Regions from separate parts of the Phreatobacter cathodiphilus genome, predicted to be linked through region 4. Evidence: predicted binding sites of a transcription regulator. Region 4 holds the regulator's gene; each other region holds the start of a gene.

Region 1 (4,532 bases), 540 kb from region 4:
GGCAGCCGTGGGCGATGACGCCGCGCCACTCGGCGAGGGACTGGCGGAAGAAGCCGACCTTCTGGGCTCGCTCCGGGCCGGCGACGCAGCTCTCCACCGTGTCGACGGCGCGGTTCAGCGAGACGAGGTGGCCGCGGATCGCCGGGCACTGGGCGGCCATGTCGGCCTCCTGCAGCCGCTCGACGGCGACGAGGCTGCGGTTGATCTCGGCCTCGGCGCCGGCGAGGCGCTCGCCGCACGGAGCGGCGGCCTGCGGCATGGTGGCGAGGCCGGCCATCTGGACGGGGGCGGGCACGCCGCCGGCGCGGGCCGGCCAGGCAGTCACGACCATGGCGCAGAAGGCAATGGCGGTGGCGGCGACCAGCGAGGAGGCGATCAGGGCGAGCGAATGGGCGTCGGCGCTGGCGGTGCGGGTGGTGGCGACGGTGACGTGCGAGGTGCGCATGGCGATTCCCTCCGGGATGGCGGCAGGAATGAACCGCGCCCGTTTCGTGGGGATTTCAGCCGCGAGGCCGGATGTTTCCGTGTGGAAACAGCGGGCTCGCGACCCTTCGCCGCAACAACAGCTCAGCCGAGGTTGAGTTCCTTGAAGAAGTCGTTGCCCTTGTCGTCGACGACGATGAAGGCGGGGAAGTCCTCGACCTCGATCTTCCAGATCGCCTCCATGCCGAGCTCGGGATATTCCAGCACCTCGACCTTGCGGATGCAGTCCTGGGCGAGGCGGGCGGCAGGTCCGCCGATGGAGCCGAGGTAGAAGCCGCCGTGCTTGGCGCAGGCCTCGCGCACCTCGCGGGAGCGGTTGCCCTTGGCCAGCATGACCATCGAGCCGCCGGCGGCCTGGAACTGGTCGACGAAGCCGTCCATGCGGCCGGCCGTGGTCGGGCCGAAGGAGCCCGAGGCGTAGCCCGCCGGGGTCTTGGCCGGGCCGGCGTAATAGACCGGGTGGTTCCTGAAATAGTCCGGCATGGGCTCGCCGCGGTCGAGCCGCTCGCGGATCTTGGCGTGGGCGGCGTCGCGGGCGACGATCATCGGCCCGGTGAGCGAGACGCGCGTCTTGATCGGGTGCTTCGACAGCGTCTCGAGGATCTCCACCATCGGCCGGGTCAGGTCGATCTTCACGACCTCGCCGCCGAGCGCCCCCTCGTCGATCTCCGGCAGGTACTGGGCGGGATGATGCTCCAGCTCCTCGAGGAAGACGCCGTCGCGGGTGATCTTGCCGAGGGCCTGTCGGTCCGCCGAGCAGGACACCGCGATGGCGATGGGGAGGGAGGCGCCGTGGCGCGGCATGCGGATGACGCGCACGTCGTGGCAGAAATACTTGCCGCCGAACTGGGCGCCGACGCCCATGGCCTGGGTCAGCTTGTGGATCTCGGCCTCCATGCCGACGTCGCGGAAGGCATGGGCGAACTCCGAGCCCGCCGTCGGCAGGCCGTCGAGGTAGCGGGCGGAGGCGAGCTTGGCCGTCTTCATCGTGTGCTCGGCGGAGAGGCCGCCGATGACGATGGCGAGGTGGTAGGGCGGGCAGGCGGCGGTGCCGAGCGTCAGGATCTTCTCGTGGAGGAACTTGATCATCCGCTCGTGGGTGAGGATGGAGGGCGGCGCCTGGAACAGGAAGCTCTTGTTGGCCGAGCCGCCGCCCTTGGCCATGAACAGGAACTTGTAGGCGTCCTCGCCCTCCGCATGGATCTCGATCTGGGCGGGGAGGTTGTTGCGGGTGTTCCTCTCCTCGAACATGGAGATGGGCGCCACCTGCGAATAGCGCAGGTTCTTCTTGGCGTAGGCGTCGAGCACGCCCTGGCCGAGCGCCGCCTCGTCGTCGCCCTCGGTCCAGACGAGGCGCCCCTTCTTGCCCATGATGATGGCCGTGCCGGTGTCCTGGCACATGGGCAGCACCCCGCCGGCGGCGATGTTGGCGTTCTTCAAGAGGTCGTAGGCGACGAACCTGTCGTTCGCCGTCGCCTCGGGATCGTCGAGGATGCGGCGGAGCTGGGCGAGGTGGCCCGGCCGCAGCAGGTGGTTGATGTCGACGAAGGCCTGTTCCGACAGGAGCCGGATCGCCTCGCGGTCGACCACCACGACCTCCCGGCCGAGGACGCTCTCGACCCGGACGCCCTCCGAGGTCAGCTTGCGGTAGGGCGTCTCGTCCTTCGCCAGGGGAAAGAGCGAGTAGGAGCCGGCGGCGAGCGGAGCGTTCATCGGGCGAGATCCGTCGATGGGGCCGGGACGAAGGGCCGGCCGAGGAGACGGCCCTCCTTTACGCCATCGGCAGACCAGTTTGAAGGTGTTCCAGGGTAGGAGGCTGCTGCCAGGCTGTGGCAGCAGAGGAGAGGGGAACAAAAAAAGAACTTGAAGACCAGAACAAACCGTGTACGGTCGATTTCACAGGGGTTTCGGCCATCAGGCCTTGCCAGCACAGGGGAGCTACCGCCATGAGTCAGGCCGCACTGCGACTCGTCGAAGGTTCATCCATGGACAAGACCAAGGCGCTGGACGCCGCTCTCTCCCAGATCGAGCGCGCCTTCGGCAAGGGCTCCATCATGCGGCTCGGCAAGAACGAGAAGCTGATCGAGATCGAGGCGATCTCGACCGGCTCGCTCGGTCTCGACATCGCGCTGGGCATTGGCGGCATGCCGCGCGGCCGCGTGGTCGAGATCTACGGGCCGGAATCCTCGGGCAAGACGACGCTGGCGCTGCACACCATCGCGGAAGCGCAGAAGACCGGCGGGGTCTGCGCCTTCATCGACGCGGAGCACGCGCTCGACCCGGTCTATGCCCGCAAGCTCGGTGTCAATCTCGACGACCTCCTGATCTCGCAGCCGGACGCCGGCGAGCAGGCGCTGGAGATCTGCGACACGCTGGTGCGCTCGGGCGCCATCGACGTGGTGGTGGTCGATTCGGTGGCGGCGCTCACCCCCAGGGCCGAGCTCGAGGGCGAGATGGGCGACAATCAGCCGGGCATGCAGGCCCGCCTGATGAGCCAGGCGCTGCGCAAGCTCACCGCCTCCATCTCCAAGTCGAAGACCATGGTGATCTTCATCAACCAGATCCGCATGAAGATCGGCGTCATGTACGGCTCGCCGGAGGTGACCACCGGCGGCAACGCACTGAAGTTCTACGCCTCCATGCGCCTCGACATCCGCCGCATCGGTGCCATCAAGGACCGCGAGGAGGTGGTCGGCAACCAGACCCGCGTGAAGGTGGTGAAGAACAAGCTGGCCCCGCCCTTCAAGCAGGTCGAGTTCGACATCATGTACGGCGAGGGCGTGTCCAAGATGGGCGAACTCATCGACCTCGGGGTCAAGGCCGGCGTGGTGGAGAAGTCCGGCGCCTGGTTCTCCTACGACAGCCAGCGGGTCGGCCAGGGCCGCGAGAACGCCAAGACCTTCCTCAAGCAGAACCCGGACATGGCGGCCAAGATCGAGGCGGCGATCCGGCAGAACGCCGGACTCATCGCCGAGAAGATCCTCGGCGAGGTCGAGCCGGACGGCGACGCCGACAGCCCGGACTGAGCGCGCGGCGCCGGTCTCCCCCTCTCGCGAAGGCCGGGTCCGCCCGGCCTTTCGTGCGTTCCGGGGGGAAGGAACGGCCGGCCGGGGCGGCCGGCGGCCGAGAACGTCGCTGCCGGCCGGCGGGGCGCGGCCGGGGCGCGGGACCGGGGGCTCCGCATCCGCGGGGAGGCGGCGCCCGCCGAAACCGGTTCCATCGGCCAAAAAATGGTCTAGAACACCCGCCGATCCCATTTCAGGCCGTGCCCGTTCCGGGTCCGGCCGCAACCTCTCAAGTTCGGGCCATGACCGGCGTCAACCAGATCCGCAAGACCTTCCTCGACTTCTTCGCCAGGAACGGCCACGCCGTGGTGGAGAGTTCGCCGCTCGTGCCGCGCAACGATCCGACGCTGATGTTCGCCAATTCCGGCATGGTGCAGTTCAAGAACGTCTTCACCGGCGTCGAGAAGCGGCCCTATTCGACGGCGACGACGGCGCAGAAATGCGTGCGTGCCGGCGGCAAGCACAACGACCTCGACAATGTCGGCTACACCGCCCGCCACCACACCTTCTTCGAGATGCTCGGCAACTTCTCCTTCGGCGACTATTTCAAGGAACGGGCCATCGACCATGCCTGGACCCTGATCACGAAAGAGTACGAGCTGCCGGTGTCGCGCCTCCTCGTCACGGTCTTCTCCGAGGACCAGGAGGCCTACGACCTGTGGAAGAAGATCGCGGGCCTGCCGGATTCCAAAATCATCCGCATCCCGACCTCCGACAATTTCTGGCGCATGGGCGACACCGGCCCCTGCGGCCCCTGCTCGGAGATCTTCTACGACCACGGCGACAAGATCTGGGGCGGTCCGCCGGGCTCGGCCGAGCAGGACGGCGACCGCTTCATCGAAATCTGGAACCTCGTGTTCATGCAGTACGAGGAGCAGGCCGGCGGCATCCGCACCGACCTGCCGCGTCCCTCCATCGACACCGGCATGGGCCTCGAGCGCATCTCCGCCGTGCTCCAGGGCACCCACGACAACTACGAGATCG
Region 2 (4,532 bases), 1.2 Mb from region 4:
CGCGCGGGTGGCGTTGAGCGCGTCGTCGACGCGGTCCTTCTTCTCCTTGACCTCGACCTCGGTCGCGCCGCCGACGCGGATCACCGCGACGCCGCCGGCGAGCTTGGCCAGGCGCTCCTGCAGCTTCTCGCGGTCGTAGTCGGAGGTCGTCTCCTCGATCTGCGCCTTGATCTGGGCGACGCGGGCGTCGATGTCCTTCCTGGAGCCGGCGCCGTCGACGATGGTCGTCGCCTCCTTCTCGATGCGGACCTTCTTGGCGCGGCCGAGCATGTTGAGGGTGACGTTCTCCAGCTTGATGCCGAGGTCTTCAGAGATCGCCGTGCCGCCGGTGAGGATGGCGATGTCCTCGAGCATGGCCTTGCGGCGGTCGCCGAAGCCCGGCGCCTTCACTGCCGCGATCTTCAGGCCGCCGCGCAGCTTGTTGACGACGAGGGTGGCGAGAGCCTCGCCCTCCACGTCCTCGGCGACGATCAGCAGCGGCTTGCCGGTCTGCACCACGGCTTCCAGAACGGGGAGCATGGCCTGCAGGCCGGTCAGCTTCTTCTCGTGGATGAGGACGTAGGGGTCCTCGAGCTCGGCCACCATCTTGTCGGTGTTGGTGACGAAATAGGGGGAGAGGTAGCCGCGGTCGAACTGCATGCCCTCGACCACGTCGAGCTCGGTCTCCAGGCTCTTGGCCTCCTCCACCGTGATGACGCCCTCGTTGCCGACCTTCTGCATGGCCTCGGCGATCATTTTGCCGATGGAGGCGTCACCGTTGGCTGAGATGGTGCCGACCTGCGCCACCTCGTCGGACTTCGTCACCTTGCGGGAGTTGCGCTCCAGCTCCTTGGTGACGGTCTCTACCGCGAGGTCGATGCCGCGCTTCAGGTCCATCGGGTTCATGCCCGCGGCGACCGACTTGGCGCCCTCGCGGACGATGGCCTGGGCGAGCACGGTGGCGGTGGTGGTGCCGTCACCGGCCGCGTCGTTCTGCTTGGACGCCACCTCGCGCACCATCTGCGCGCCCATGTTCTCGAACTTGTCGGAAAGCTCGATCTCCTTGGCGACGGTGACGCCGTCCTTGGTGATGCGCGGCGCGCCGAAGCTCTTCTCGATGACGACGTTGCGGCCCTTGGGGCCGAGGGTCACCTTGACCGCATTGGCCAGGATGTCGACGCCGCGGATCATCTTCTCGCGCGCGTCCTGCGAAAACTTCACGTCTTTCGCAGCCATGGTTCCTCACTCCTTGGATTGAGACGTTGAGGGTTGATGGATGGACAAGGCCCCGCTCAGGCGGCCTTCTTCAGGTTCGCCGAAGCCTCGACGATGCCCATGATGTCGCTCTCCTTCATGATCAGGTAGTCGACACCGTCGATCTTCACCTCGGTGCCGGACCACTTGCCGAAGAGCACGACGTCGCCCGCCTTCACGTCCAGCGGCACGAGTTCGCCGCGCTCGTTGCGCCCGCCCGGGCCGACGGCGATCACCTCGCCCTCCTGCGGCTTCTCCTTGGCGGTGTCGGGGATGATGATGCCGCCGCGGGTCTTCTCCTCGGCGTCGATGCGCCGGACGACGACGCGGTCATGCAGTGGCCGAAACTTCATGAGTTCCTCCAGGTCTTGATCATCGCATGTGGATGGGCGGGACCCGATGCGAGGGCCTCGCGTGTCACCACCCGGCGCCTCCGGCATCCCGTCCGGGCGATGAGGTAGGAAAGGGCTTTTGGGCCCGCAAGACCCTGTCAGCACTTTTTTCAGACGAGTGCTAACAGGCTGATTTCAATGATGAAATGGAACTTTTCCCTTGCCTCGGCGCTGATGTTGCGTTGCGATGGGATTCGTCATCCGGCAAAGGAGGTTCACGCATGGCATCGGCAGATTTCGCCCGCCAGATGGAGGGCTACGGGCTGACCACGGCAGGCATTCTCTACCGCCTTCCCGACCACCCGGCCATCCTCCAGGAATATGTCTGGCAGGCCTATGACCTCGCCCCCCGCTTTCCCGAACTGAAGCGCTTCCTCGCCTTCTGGCAGGCCGAGCTGGAGGGCAAGCTCTACCGGGTGACGGTGGCGCACAAGGACCTGATCGGGCCGAGCGAGATGCGCGCCGTGGGAAGCGAGTTCCGCCTGCACTGAAGCCGCCCCGGCAGGGCCCGCGGCCGGCACCGCGGGTCCCCCCGCTCCCGATTGTCCCATTCGCGGCCCGGTTGAATCCCGGCGCCTTGACTCTCCCGCCCAGAGTCTCTCTCTTAGAGAACGAAACAGGAACAATCATGACTGCGCGGCGCGACACCCTCGCGGCGCTGAAGGGCACCCTTGCGCGTCTCGAGCGGGGGGGCCTGCCCTCGGCGTCGCCGCATTTCTCTCTCGGTCCGGCCGGGCTCGACGCCGCGCTGGGCGGCGGGCTGGCGCGGGCGGCTCTCCACGAGGTCTTCGCCGAGAGCCCCTCCCATGGCCCGGCTGCCACCGGCTTCGCCCTCTCCCTGGGGATTCTCGCGGCGCCCTCCGCGCCCGTCGTCTGGATCCGCCAGCGCATGCTCGACCAGGAGTTCGGCCGCCCCTACGGCCACGGCATCGCCGCCCTCGGCCTCGATCCCGGCCGCCTCGTCCTCGTCCGGGCGAAGGACGCGGAGGCGGCACTGAAGGCGACCCACGACGCCGCCCGCTGCGGCGCCGTCGGCGTCGTCATCGCCGAAATCTGGGGCGCGCCGAAGATCCTCGACCTCACCGCCAGCCGACGCTTGTCCATGGCCGCCGCCGAAAGCGGCGTCACCGTCGTCGCCACCCGCACCGGCGCGGAGCCCTCAGCCTCCGCCGCCCAGTCGCGCTGGCAGGTGCGGGGCATGGCCTCGGAGGCGGCGGAGGGCGGCCTGCCGGGCCTGCCGGCCTTCCTCGTCACCCTGCTGCGCCACCGGGCCGGCATTCCTCCCCGCGACTGGCCCATGGAGTGGGATCGTGAACACCGTCGCTTCCGCGAACGGACGGCGCTACCTCGCCGTCTGGATGCCCTTCCTGGCGACCGAACGGTTGCGCCGCAAGCGCCCGCCCTCCCCCTCCGGCGGGCCGGATGAGGCCCCGCTCGTCCTCACCGAGAAGGTGGGGGGTGCCCTGCTCGTCGCCGCGGTGGATGCGAAAGCGCGCGCCCTCGGCCTCGCCCCGGGGCAGAAGCTCGCCGATGCTCGCGCCTGCATCCCTGCCCTGGTGGCGATGGAGCACGACCGCGACGCCGACCAGCGCTTCCTGGAGCGCCTCGCCGACGCCGCCGACCGCTATACGCCGCTGGTGGCGCTGGAGCCGCCCGAGGGCTTCGTGCTCGACATCACCGGCTGCGCCCATCTCTTCGGCGGGGAAGCGGCGCTGCGCAGCGATCTCCTGCGTCGGCTCGCCGGTGCAGGCCTGACGGCGCGCGCCACCATCGCCGGCACGCCGGAGGCTGCCTCCGCCCTTGCGCGCTACGCCACCTGCGAGCGCGTGCCCCCCGGCGGCGAGCGGGACGCGGTGGCGCCCCTGCCCGTCATCGCCCTCGGCATCGACCCCGCCGTCGCCCTGGCCCTGACCCGTGCCGGGCTGAAGACCATCGGCGACCTCGCGGCACGGCCGGGCGACATCCTCGTCGCCCGCTTCGGGGCTGTGCTGACGACCCGGCTGCGTCGCGTCACCGGCCGCGAGGACACCCGCCTGACGCCGCGCCGCGCGGTAGCCGCCTGCATGGTCGAGCGCCGCTTCGCCGAGCCGGTGGGCCGGCGCGAGGACCTGCTCGGCGCCCTCGGCCTCATCCTCGGCACGGCGGGCACGACGCTGGAGGAGCGCGGCGAGGGCGGGCGGCTGTTCGAGGCGAGCTTCTTCCGCACCGACGGCGTGGTGCGCCGCATCGCCGTGGAAACGGGCGAGGCGACCCGCGACGGGGCGGCCCTCGTCCGTCTCTTCTCCGAGAAGATGCACCTCCTCGACGACCCCACCGACCCCGGCTTCGGCTTCGACCTCATCCGCCTCGCCGTCCTGCGCACGGAGGCGCAGGCGCAGCGCCAGGCCCGCCTCGACGGCCGCGACGAGGCCGACCGTGAGACGGTCGCCCTCATCGACCGCCTTGTCGCCCGCTTCGGCCGCGACAGCGTCGTGCGCCTCGTCGACCGCCATTCCCACATTCCCGAACGCGCCGAGACGATGCGCCCCGCCATCGCCGTCGGCGCCACCATGGCCTGGCCGGTCATGCGCACCGCCAGGCCCCTCACCCGGCCGCTCCAGCTCTTCGACCCGCCGCAGCCCATCGAGACCCTGGCCGAGGTGCCGGACGGGCCGCCGGCCACCTTCCACTGGCGCCGCACCACCCACCAGATCGCCCGCGCCGAAGGCCCCGAGCGCATCGCCACCGAATGGTGGCGCGACGGCGAAAGCGCCCTGACGCGCGACTATTATTGTCTCGAAGACTGCGAGGGCCGCCGCTTCTGGGTCTTCCGCCAGGGCCTCTACGGCACCGAGACGACCGCGCCGCGCTGGTTCGTCCATGGCCTCTTCGCATGAGGTGTCCATGAGCTTTCCTGAAACGGCCTAT
Region 3 (4,532 bases), 1.7 Mb from region 4:
CGACGGCGTAGCGCTTCATCGGCGAGGGGCCGAAGCGCCCGGCCCAGACCTCCGGCACCTGCTCGATGCGGAAGGTGCCTGCGAGAAGGGCCGAGCCGAGGCCGCCGAACAGGGTTCCGACGAGGAACAGCGTGCCGTAGTCGAGGGCGGGCAGGTTGCGCGCCCAGTAGCTGTTCTTCGCCACGGCCTCGGCGCCGAGGAGGGGCGTGGCGACGGCGCCCGACACCTGCGACAGGGCGGTGGTGATGCCGAGCGGATTGTTGACGACGAGGAAGACGATCCAGCTCAGCACGCCGATGCCGACGCCGATCGCATAGGGCGTCCAGTCGATGCGGGCGGCGGCGCCGGCGGCGGGGCGGGCGCCGTCATAGGTGGCCTGAAGGGTCATGGTGCCATCTCCGAGGGCGCGGGACCACCGCGCCGGATGGCATTATCATATTCGCATTTTTCTATGTTTCAAGATGGGGCGGCGACGACCGCTTCAGGTCCCGTGGTGCGCCCCGCGTCGTGAACACCGGAAGCGGGGTCCCACCCGCACCGGGCGCCGGGGCCGAAGGGCCCCACCCGCACCCTCCCCGCGCTGCGCGCAGGGAGGATGACGTCGATCGCGCGCCAGGCTTCGATGGTCGGACCAGGCGCCAGGGCTGAGGTCGAGCGGGGGACTTCGACCGCGCCAAAACCTCATCGGTCGGGCCAGGCGCGGAGGGCGGAGGCGGGACGGGCGGTGGAAGTCCCCCTCCCCTCGCCCCGGCGAGGGGAAGGTTCAGGTGGGGCATGGGCCCGATACCTCACGCCGCGGCGAGCTCGCGGATGCGCCTCATGTCCTCGCAATACCGGCGGAACCCCTCCTCGCGCGCCTGCGGATCGGGCTCGCGCAGCAGCGAGGAGGGGTGGACGGTGAGGAAGCCCGGCCGGTCGCCGAAGCGGAAGAGGCCGCGGTTGCGGCCGACCGGTACGGCCTTGCCGGCGAGTGCCAGCGCGGCGGTGGCGCCGAGCGCCACGACGAGGCCCGGCCGGACGAGATCGAGCTCGCGCTCCAGCCACCAGCGATAGTGCTTCACCTCGCCGGCGGTGGGCGATTCATGGATGCGGCGCCGGCCGCGCTGCACGAACTTGAAGTGCTTCACCGCATTGGTGAGATAGGTGGCGGACCGCTCGATGCCGGCCTCGGCCAGGGCGCGGTCGAGAAGCTGGCCGGCGGGGCCGACGAAGGGGCGGCCCTGGAGGTCCTCCTGGTCGCCCGGCTGCTCGCCGACGAAGGCGATGGCGGCGCCCACCGGCCCCTCCCCCAGCACGGCGCGGGTGGCGCCCGGCACGAGCGGCTCGGAGCCCGATATGATGCGGTTCAGCTCCTCGAGCGAGTGGGGCCCCGCCTCCTGCATGGCGGCGACGGCCTTGTCCGGATTGCGTCTCGTCGGCATGGCGGGCTCCCTCTCCATCATGCCGTCAACGCGCGAGAGGGCGGCGCGCACCATGCCAGGGATGGCCGCCGTCTCCGGCATGTTGCGCCAGTATTTCTTCGGCATCTCGGCGCGCATCGCCGTGGTGTTGAGGCGGGCGGGGTTGAAGGTGCTCTCGTAATAGTCGCGCCAGCCCTCCTCGAAACCGTCGCCGGCCGCCGCCTCGTCGCGGGTGGCGGCCGGGCCGAAGACGAGCGCGCCGCCGGTCCAGCTCACCCGGCCCTCGGGGGTGAGGATGGTCCAGTCGAGGCTGCCGAAGCGGTTGCGGAAGAAGGGCGCGGCGGCGGCGAGGATGTGGTGGTCGGGCTCGAACCAGGCGACGAAGCGCTCGCCCTTCGCGGTCTCGACGCGGCGGAAGCGCAGGAAGGCGTGCATCTTGTGGAGGTCGCGGCGGATGGCCTTGCCCATCATGGCGAGGCGGTGGACGAGCGGGTCGCTCATCACCTCGAGCAGCGCCTTCTCGCCGTGGGTGAGGCGCCAGATCAGCCGGTAGAGGAGGCCGAAGCGCTCGGGATCGCGGTGGCAGACGACGAGCTGGACGAGGTCGGCCGCGGCCCGCGGCAGGCTGAGCGGCGGCCCGTCGGGAAGGACCGGCGCGCCGAAGAGATCGGCCGCCCCGCCCTGCGTCCAGACCACCGCCTCCGGCGGGGTCCCGGCGGCGACGAGGCTGCGGGCGGCGGCGCGGAAGCCGTCGAGATCGGCGCCCGGCCCAAGACGGATCTGCACCATGGAGGCGGCGTTCATGAGCATGGCGGGTCAGCCGAAGAGTTCGAGCTGCGCCGGCTTCGGCGCGATGCGGGCGCGCAGGTCCTGCCGGTCGATGAGCCGGGTCGGCCTGTGGTCGGGGGTGACGAGGAAGGGCCGCGCCCGTTTCAGGCCGGGAGTGAGCCGCGCGAGATCGTCGAGCCGCAGCGTGGTGTGGCGGCGCGCGGCGACGATGCGGTCGACGACGCGGGTGCCGAGGCCGGGCACGCGCAACAGCAGCTCGCGATCGGCGGTGTTGACGTCGACGGGAAAGCTTTCCCGGTGCTTGAGCGCCCAGGCGAGCTTCGGGTCGATGTCGAGGTCGAGCATGCCGGCATCGCCCCCGGCCGCCACCTCGTCGACGGAGAAGCCGTAGAAGCGCAGCAGCCAGTCGGCCTGGTAGAGGCGGTGCTCGCGCTGCAGCGGCGGCGCCTTCAGCGGCAGCACCTTGCTCGGCTCGGGGATGGGGCTGAAGGCGGAATAGTAGACGCGGCGCAGGGCGTAGCGGCGGTAGAGCCCGTCGCTGGTTCGCAGCACGCCCTCGTCGGTGGTGGCGTCGGCGCCGACGATCATCTGCGTGCTCTGGCCGGCGGGGGAGAAGCGGCGCTTCTCGGCCTTGGCCTCGACGATGCGCTCGTGCATCTGGCCCATGGCGGCGCGGATGGTGCCGCCGTTCTTCTCCGGCGCCAATTCCTCGAGGCTCTGCTGGCTCGGCAGTTCGAGATTGATCGAGAGGCGGTCGGCCCAGAGCCCGGCCTGCTCGACGAGCCAGGGGCTCGCCTCGGGGATGGTCTTGAGGTGGATGTAGCCGGCGAAGAGGTGGTCGCGGCGCAGGCGCTTCGCCACCTCGATCATCTCCTCCATCGTGTGGTCGGGGTTCTTCACGATGCCGGAGGAGAGGAACAGGCCCTCGATGTAGTTGCGCTTGTAGAAATTGACGGTGAGGTCGACCACCTCCTGCACGGTGAAGCGGGCGCGCCGCACGTTGGAGGAGCGGCGGTTGATGCAATAGGCGCAGTCGTAGAGGCAGTAGTTGGTCAGCAGGATCTTCAGAAGCGAGATGCAGCGCCCGTCCGGCGTGTAGGCGTGGCAGATGCCGGCCCCCGTGGTGGAGCCGAGGCCCTTGGCGCCGGCCGCCCGTTTCGGCGCCCCCGAGGAGGCGCAGGAGGCGTCGTATTTGGCCGCATCGGCGAGGATGCGGAGCTTGGCGGCGACCTTGGTGTCCATGGGACCTCTCGTGTTCCCTTTATGTTCACATCTGCACCATGGCAATTCAAGGGCGGCGGCCTGCCGCAGGCGGCAACGCTTGATCCATGACATGGCAGGGCGCGGCCTTTCGCCGTCTCCTCACCCCACCGCGATACGGGAGGGAGAGCCATGATGCAGGACGCCATTCACCCCGAAGGATCGGCTCCGACGGAGCCGCAGACGGCCGCGGCGCCGCCCGCTCCCGCCGAGATCGCGACCCCGGAGGGCGCGGCGGCCATCGCCCAGGCGGCGGGGGAGACGGAGGCGGAGGCGAAGCCAGGCCGCACGGCCCGCGGCCGCCACCAGCTCGCCCAGATGAAGCGCGACCCGGCGACCATCCGCCGGCTCTTCGAGAGCGGCGAATACCCCTATGTGACGCGCATGGCGGCCAAGCCCTACGAGGCGCACATGGTCCAGCTCCAGCGCGAACTGCTGAAGGCGCAACGCTGGATCGAGGAGACGGGCGAGCGCATCGTCGTGCTGTTCGAGGGTCGCGACGCCGCCGGCAAGGGCGGCACGATCAAGCGCTACATGGAGCATCTCAATCCGCGCACGGCGCGGGTGGTGGCGCTCGCCAAGCCGAGCGAGCGGGAGCGCACGCAATGGTACTTCCAGCGCTATGTCGCCCACCTGCCCTCGGCCGGCGAACTCGCCCTGTTCGATCGCTCCTGGTACAACCGGGCGGGCGTCGAGCGCGTCATGGGCTTCTGCTCGCCCACCGACTATCTCGAATTCATGCGCCAATGCCCGGAGCTCGAGCGCATGCTGACCCGCTCCGGCATCCGCCTGTTCAAATACTGGTTCTCGGTGTCGCGGGAGGAGCAGCGCCTGCGCTTCGAGGCGCGCGAGACCGACCCGCTGAAACAGTGGAAGCTGTCGCCCATCGACCGCGCCTCCCTCGACAAGTGGGACGCCTATACGGAGGCGAAGGAGGCGATGTTCTTCTACACCGACACCGCCGACGCGCCCTGGACCATCGTCAAGTCCGACGACAAGAAGCGGGCGCGCCTCGCCTGCATGCAGCACTTCCTGTCCTCCCTGCCCTATCCGAACAAGGACGCCTCCGTGGCGGTGGCGCCC
Region 4 (4,532 bases):
CGCACCCGGCGCGAATATGCCTCGGCCCAGCGGATCGGCGTGACCGGCGTGCCCTTCTTCATCGTCGCGGGGCGCTATGGAATCGCCGGCGCGGAGGCTCCCGAGACGATCGCCGGCGCCATCCGCCAGGCCGCCTCCGAGACGGTGGCCTGACCGCCGGCCGCCCCTGCGGGCGCGGTCGTTGCAGAGCCGCCGCGAAGGCGCTAGGTCGGTTCCATGGCACAGTCATCCAGCCTCACCCATCTCGACGCCAGCGGCGCGGCCAACATGGTCGACGTCTCGGCGAAGCCGGCGACGGAACGCACCGCAGTGGCGGTGGGCCGGGTGGTGATGAAACCCGAGACCCTCGCCATCGTGCGCGCCGGCGACGCCAAGAAGGGCGACGTGCTGGGCACCGCCCGCCTGGCCGGGATCATGGCGGCCAAGCGCACCCATGAGCTCATCCCGCTCTGCCACCCGCTGCTGCTGACCAAGGTGGCCGTGGACTTGACCCCCGACGACGGCCTTCCCGGCGTCCGGGTGAGCGCCACCGTGAAGGTGTCGGGGCAGACTGGCGTCGAGATGGAGGCGCTCACCGCGGTCTCGGTGGCCTGCCTGACGGTCTACGACATGGTCAAGGCGGTCGACCGCGGCATGCGGATCGAGGCGATCCACCTCGTCGAGAAAACCGGCGGCGCCTCCGGCCCCTACAGGGCCCCGTGAGCCATGGCGGGGCTGCTACCCGTCGATGAGGCGCTGGCCCGGGTCCTGGCGGGCGCCGAACCCCTCCCTGAAGAATGGATCGCCGTCGGCGACTGCGACGGCCGCGTTCTGACGCGCGACCTCGTCGCCGGCCGCAGCCAGCCGCCCGAGGACGTCTCCTCCATGGACGGCTACGCGGTGCGCGCCGCGGACCTTCCCGGTCGCCTCGCCGTCATCGGCGAATCGGCGGCCGGCCGGGGCTTTGCGGGACAGATGGCGGCGGGCGAGGCCGTCCGAATCTTCACCGGCGCCGGCGTGCCCGTCGGTGCCGATGCCGTGGTGATGCAGGAGGATGCGGCACGAGAGGGCGACCGTGTCCTGATCGCCGGCACCGCCCGGCCCGGCCAGTTCATCCGCCGCCGCGGGCTCGACTTCACCGAGGGACTGACCGGCCTTGCCGCCGGCACGCTCATGAATCCGCGGCGCCTCGCGCTCGCCGCCGCCATGAACCACGCCATCGTGCCCGTGCACGGCCGTCCGCGCGTCGCCATCCTGTCGACCGGCGACGAACTGGTGGAGCCGGGAACGGTGCCGGGTCCTGGCCAGATCGTCTCGTCCAACGCCCTCGCCATCGCCGCCGTCGTCCGCCGGGCCGGCGGCGAGCCGACCCTGCTCGGCATTTCCCCCGACCGCCTCGACGCCACGCTCGAGCGCGTGCGCTTCGCCCGGCAGAGCGGTCACCACGTGCTCGTCACCTCCGGCGGCGCCTCGGTGGGCGAATACGACCTGATGCGTGACGTGATCGCCGCGGAAGGCGCCGAACCCGGCTTCTGGAAGATCGCCATGCGCCCCGGCAAGCCGCTGATGATGGCCGATCTCGGAGCCATGCGGCTGCTCGGCCTGCCGGGAAACCCGGTCGCCTCCTTCGTCTGTTCCATGCTCTTCCTGCGGCCGCTCCTGCTGCGCCTCGCCGGCCGCGGCGATTCGGCCGAGGAGCCCGAAGAGGCCGTCCTCGGTGCCGACGTCCCGGCGAACGACCTGAGGGCCGACCACCTCAGGGCGAGCCTCGCGCAGCGCGACGGGCGGCTGGTCGCCACCCCCTTCCCCGTCCAGGATTCCTCCATGATCCGGGTGCTGGCCGAGGCCGAGGCGCTGATCCTGAGGGCGCCGCATGCGCCGGCCGTCGCCGCCGGCTCCCCCTGCCGGATCCTGCGGCTCGATCGCTAGGCGGCGCCTTTACCGGATCTCAACGGTTGCGGAACACATAAAGAACAGATAGTGATTGTTCATGATCTGTTCGGTTGAGTCGGCCGACGGCACTGCAGGGGACGGGAACCGATGCTGACGCGCAAGCAACATGAACTTCTCCGCTTCATCCAGGAGCGGCTGAAGGAAAGCGGCGTGCCCCCCTCCTTCGACGAGATGAAGGAGGCGCTGGACCTCAAGTCGAAATCCGGCATCCACCGGCTGATCACGGCGCTGGAGGAGCGTGGGTTCATTCGCCGGCTACCGAATCGGGCCCGCGCCCTCGAGGTGATTCGCCAGCCGGAGCAGTCCGCTGGTCCGGCCCGCGGCAAGTTCTCCCCGAGCGTCATCGAGGGCTCCCTCGGCCGCGTCCGGCCGCCGGCTCAGGACGACGACGTGGCCATGCCCGTCGCCGTGCCGCTGATGGGCCGCATCGCCGCGGGCGTGCCGCGGGAAGCCATCGAACAGCGTATGTCCACGGTGTCGGTCCCGCCGGAAATGCTGGCGCGCGGCGAGCACTATGCCCTTGAGGTGCGTGGTGATTCGATGATCGAGGCCGGCATCCTGGAGGGCGATCTGGCGCTCATCCGCAAGGGCGACAGCGCCGAGACCGGCGACATCGTCGTCGCCCTGATCGACGACGAGGAGGCGACGCTGAAGCGGCTGCGCAAGCGCGGCACCTCCATCGCGCTGGAGGCCGCCAACCCCGCTTACGAGACCCGCGTCCTCGGGCCTGACCGGGTGCAGATCCAGGGCAAGCTGGTGGGCCTCATCCGCCGCTACTGAGCCCTTTTACTGAGCCGGCTCCACATCATCCTCGATCTCGTCCGTTGCCGACGCCTTCTGCGTCGCGGGCGGAGTGCGCGCCGGGGCCCTGACGAGCACCGGGGTGGTTCCGGGCGGACGCGGCCGGAACCACGGCCTGTCGGTGCCGTCCGGCCGGGCCGCCTCGACGCGCAAGGCCCCGGCGTTCTCGTGGAGGCGCACGGCCCCGGTGCGGGCGATGGCGCGCAGGTCGACGATCACCGCCGCGCAGGCCTCCGGCGGATCGTGCCGCGTGACGACGATGCGCGCCTCGCGGCAATCGTCGGCGAGCGCGTCCGGGTGGCGCGGCACGGCGATCCGCCCTCCCCCCGCCAGCGGCATGGCACAGCCGAGCGGATCGCAGCGAACGCCCTGCTGCAGGCTCTCGTCCACCGCGCTGCGGCCGTCCGCCTCGGCGGTGAGCCATCGCTGGACGGCGAAGCGGTTGCCGCGGGCGGAAACGACCCGTAACCGCCCGTCCGGCGCACGGGCGGCGACCGTCGCCCCCTCGGCGTCGACCAGGATCAGCGGACGCTGCCCCGCCGGGGCGAGGGCGAGGCCCAGCGCGACGAACGGCAGGCCGAGCCAGCGCAGCGGCGTCGACAGCAAGGCGACCACGATGAAGCCCGCCGACAGGACCAGCAGCCCGGACGGCGCCAGCGACGGCACGATGACGCGGCCGCCGGGCCAGGACGCCACCCATTCCCCCGAGCGGACGAAGAGGTCGATGCCGAGCCCGGCCAGGGCCCAGACCGGCCGGTCCCAGCCGAAGGGCCAGAGCAGCAGCGCGAGGATCTGCAGCGGCATGACGAAGAACTCGATGATCGGCGCGCCGATGAGGTTGCCCGCCACGCCGTAGAGATGGACCGTGTTGAAGTGGAAGGCCGCATAGGGCGTGGTCGCCAGCGATGCGACGAAGGAGCTCGCGGCGAGGCCGATGATGCCGTTGGTGACGATGAGCAGAGACCGCCCCCATCCCGCCGGATCGCCCGAATGGCGCTCGGCCCAGGGCCGCAGGGTGACATAGCCGGAGACGAGGGCGAGCGTCGCGGCGAAGGACATCTGGAAGCTCGGCCCCAGCAGGCTTTCCGGCGCGATGGCGAGGACCGCGAGGGCGGCCAGCGCCAGGGTGCGCAGTGTCAGCGCCCCGCGGTCCAGGGCGACGCCCACCAGCACCACCGCGATCATGATCCAGGAGCGCTGGGTCGCCACCTCCGCTCCCGAGATCACCAGATAGGCCGTGGCGACGGCGAGCGCCGCCAGCGCCGCCCAGGCCTTGACGTGGCGCCTCAGCGTCAGCGCCGGGACGAGGGCCAGCCCGCCGCGGACGAGGGCGAAGACCAGCGCCGCCACCAGCGCCATGTGGAAGCCGGATATCGACAGGATGTGGTAGGTGCCGGCCGCCCGCATGGCCTCGTTGATGCCCTCGGGAATGCCGTCGCGCCGGCCGGTCACGAGGGCGTCGGCGATGGCGCCGGACGTCCCGGGTATGGCGGCGCGGATACGCTCGCTGATGGCGCTGCGCATCCGCTCGTGAGCGGCCCGCAGCCGCACGCCGAGCGGCTGCTCGGAGGTCAGTGTCGCCGCCGTCACGGGGCCGACCACGAAACCGCTCGCGCCGAGACCCATGAAATAGGCGTCGCGGCCGAAATCATACTGGCCCGGAGCCGCGGGATCGGCTGGCGGCCTGAGCCGCGCCGTCAGCGCCACCGGCTGGCCCGGCACCGCCGTGGTGCGGGTGCGGCTGGTGACGCGGATGCGCTGGGGGCTCCGCTCCGGCGCCGGGCTGACGGTGACGACCC

The links. The regulator LexA, encoded in region 4, represses DNA repair genes until DNA is damaged. The targets are predictions, from matches to a motif close to TGTTCNNNNTGTGTTCNG.
Region 1: a site for LexA is predicted at 2,330-2,347, ahead of recA (recombinase RecA). Genes of this name have one in related genera too.
Region 2: a site for LexA is predicted at 2,233-2,250, ahead of C6569_RS13460 (ImuA family protein). Genes of this name have one in related genera too.
Region 3: a site for LexA is predicted at 3,443-3,460, ahead of C6569_RS21175 (putative DNA modification/repair radical SAM protein). Genes of this name have one in related genera too.

What each region holds. Positions count from the first base shown of each region.
Region 1 is NZ_CP027668.1:2,128,803-2,133,334, reverse strand. Features, by position in the region: gene C6569_RS10455 (hypothetical protein) at 1-445, opposite strand, end outside; gene C6569_RS10450 (fumarate hydratase) at 568-2,196, opposite strand; gene recA (recombinase RecA) at 2,430-3,509, shown strand; gene alaS (alanine--tRNA ligase) at 3,791-4,532, shown strand, end outside.
Region 2 is NZ_CP027668.1:2,781,874-2,786,405, forward strand. Features, by position in the region: gene groL (chaperonin GroEL) at 1-1,215, opposite strand, end outside; gene groES (co-chaperone GroES) at 1,272-1,586, opposite strand; gene C6569_RS13455 (usg protein) at 1,847-2,116, shown strand; gene C6569_RS13460 (ImuA family protein) at 2,254-3,051, shown strand; gene C6569_RS13465 (Y-family DNA polymerase) at 2,936-4,501, shown strand; gene C6569_RS13470 (error-prone DNA polymerase) at 4,509-4,532, shown strand, end outside.
Region 3 is NZ_CP027668.1:4,401,098-4,405,629, reverse strand. Features, by position in the region: gene C6569_RS21185 (YeeE/YedE thiosulfate transporter family protein) at 1-388, opposite strand, end outside; gene C6569_RS21180 (UdgX family uracil-DNA binding protein) at 789-2,210, opposite strand; gene C6569_RS21175 (putative DNA modification/repair radical SAM protein) at 2,217-3,431, opposite strand; gene ppk2 (polyphosphate kinase 2) at 3,585-4,532, shown strand, end outside.
Region 4 is NZ_CP027668.1:1,590,904-1,595,435, forward strand. Features, by position in the region: gene C6569_RS07750 (DsbA family oxidoreductase) at 1-153, shown strand, start outside; gene moaC (cyclic pyranopterin monophosphate synthase MoaC) at 217-702, shown strand; gene C6569_RS07760 (molybdopterin molybdotransferase MoeA) at 706-1,908, shown strand; gene lexA (transcriptional repressor LexA) at 2,020-2,712, shown strand; gene C6569_RS07770 (ComEC/Rec2 family competence protein) at 2,719-4,532, opposite strand, start outside.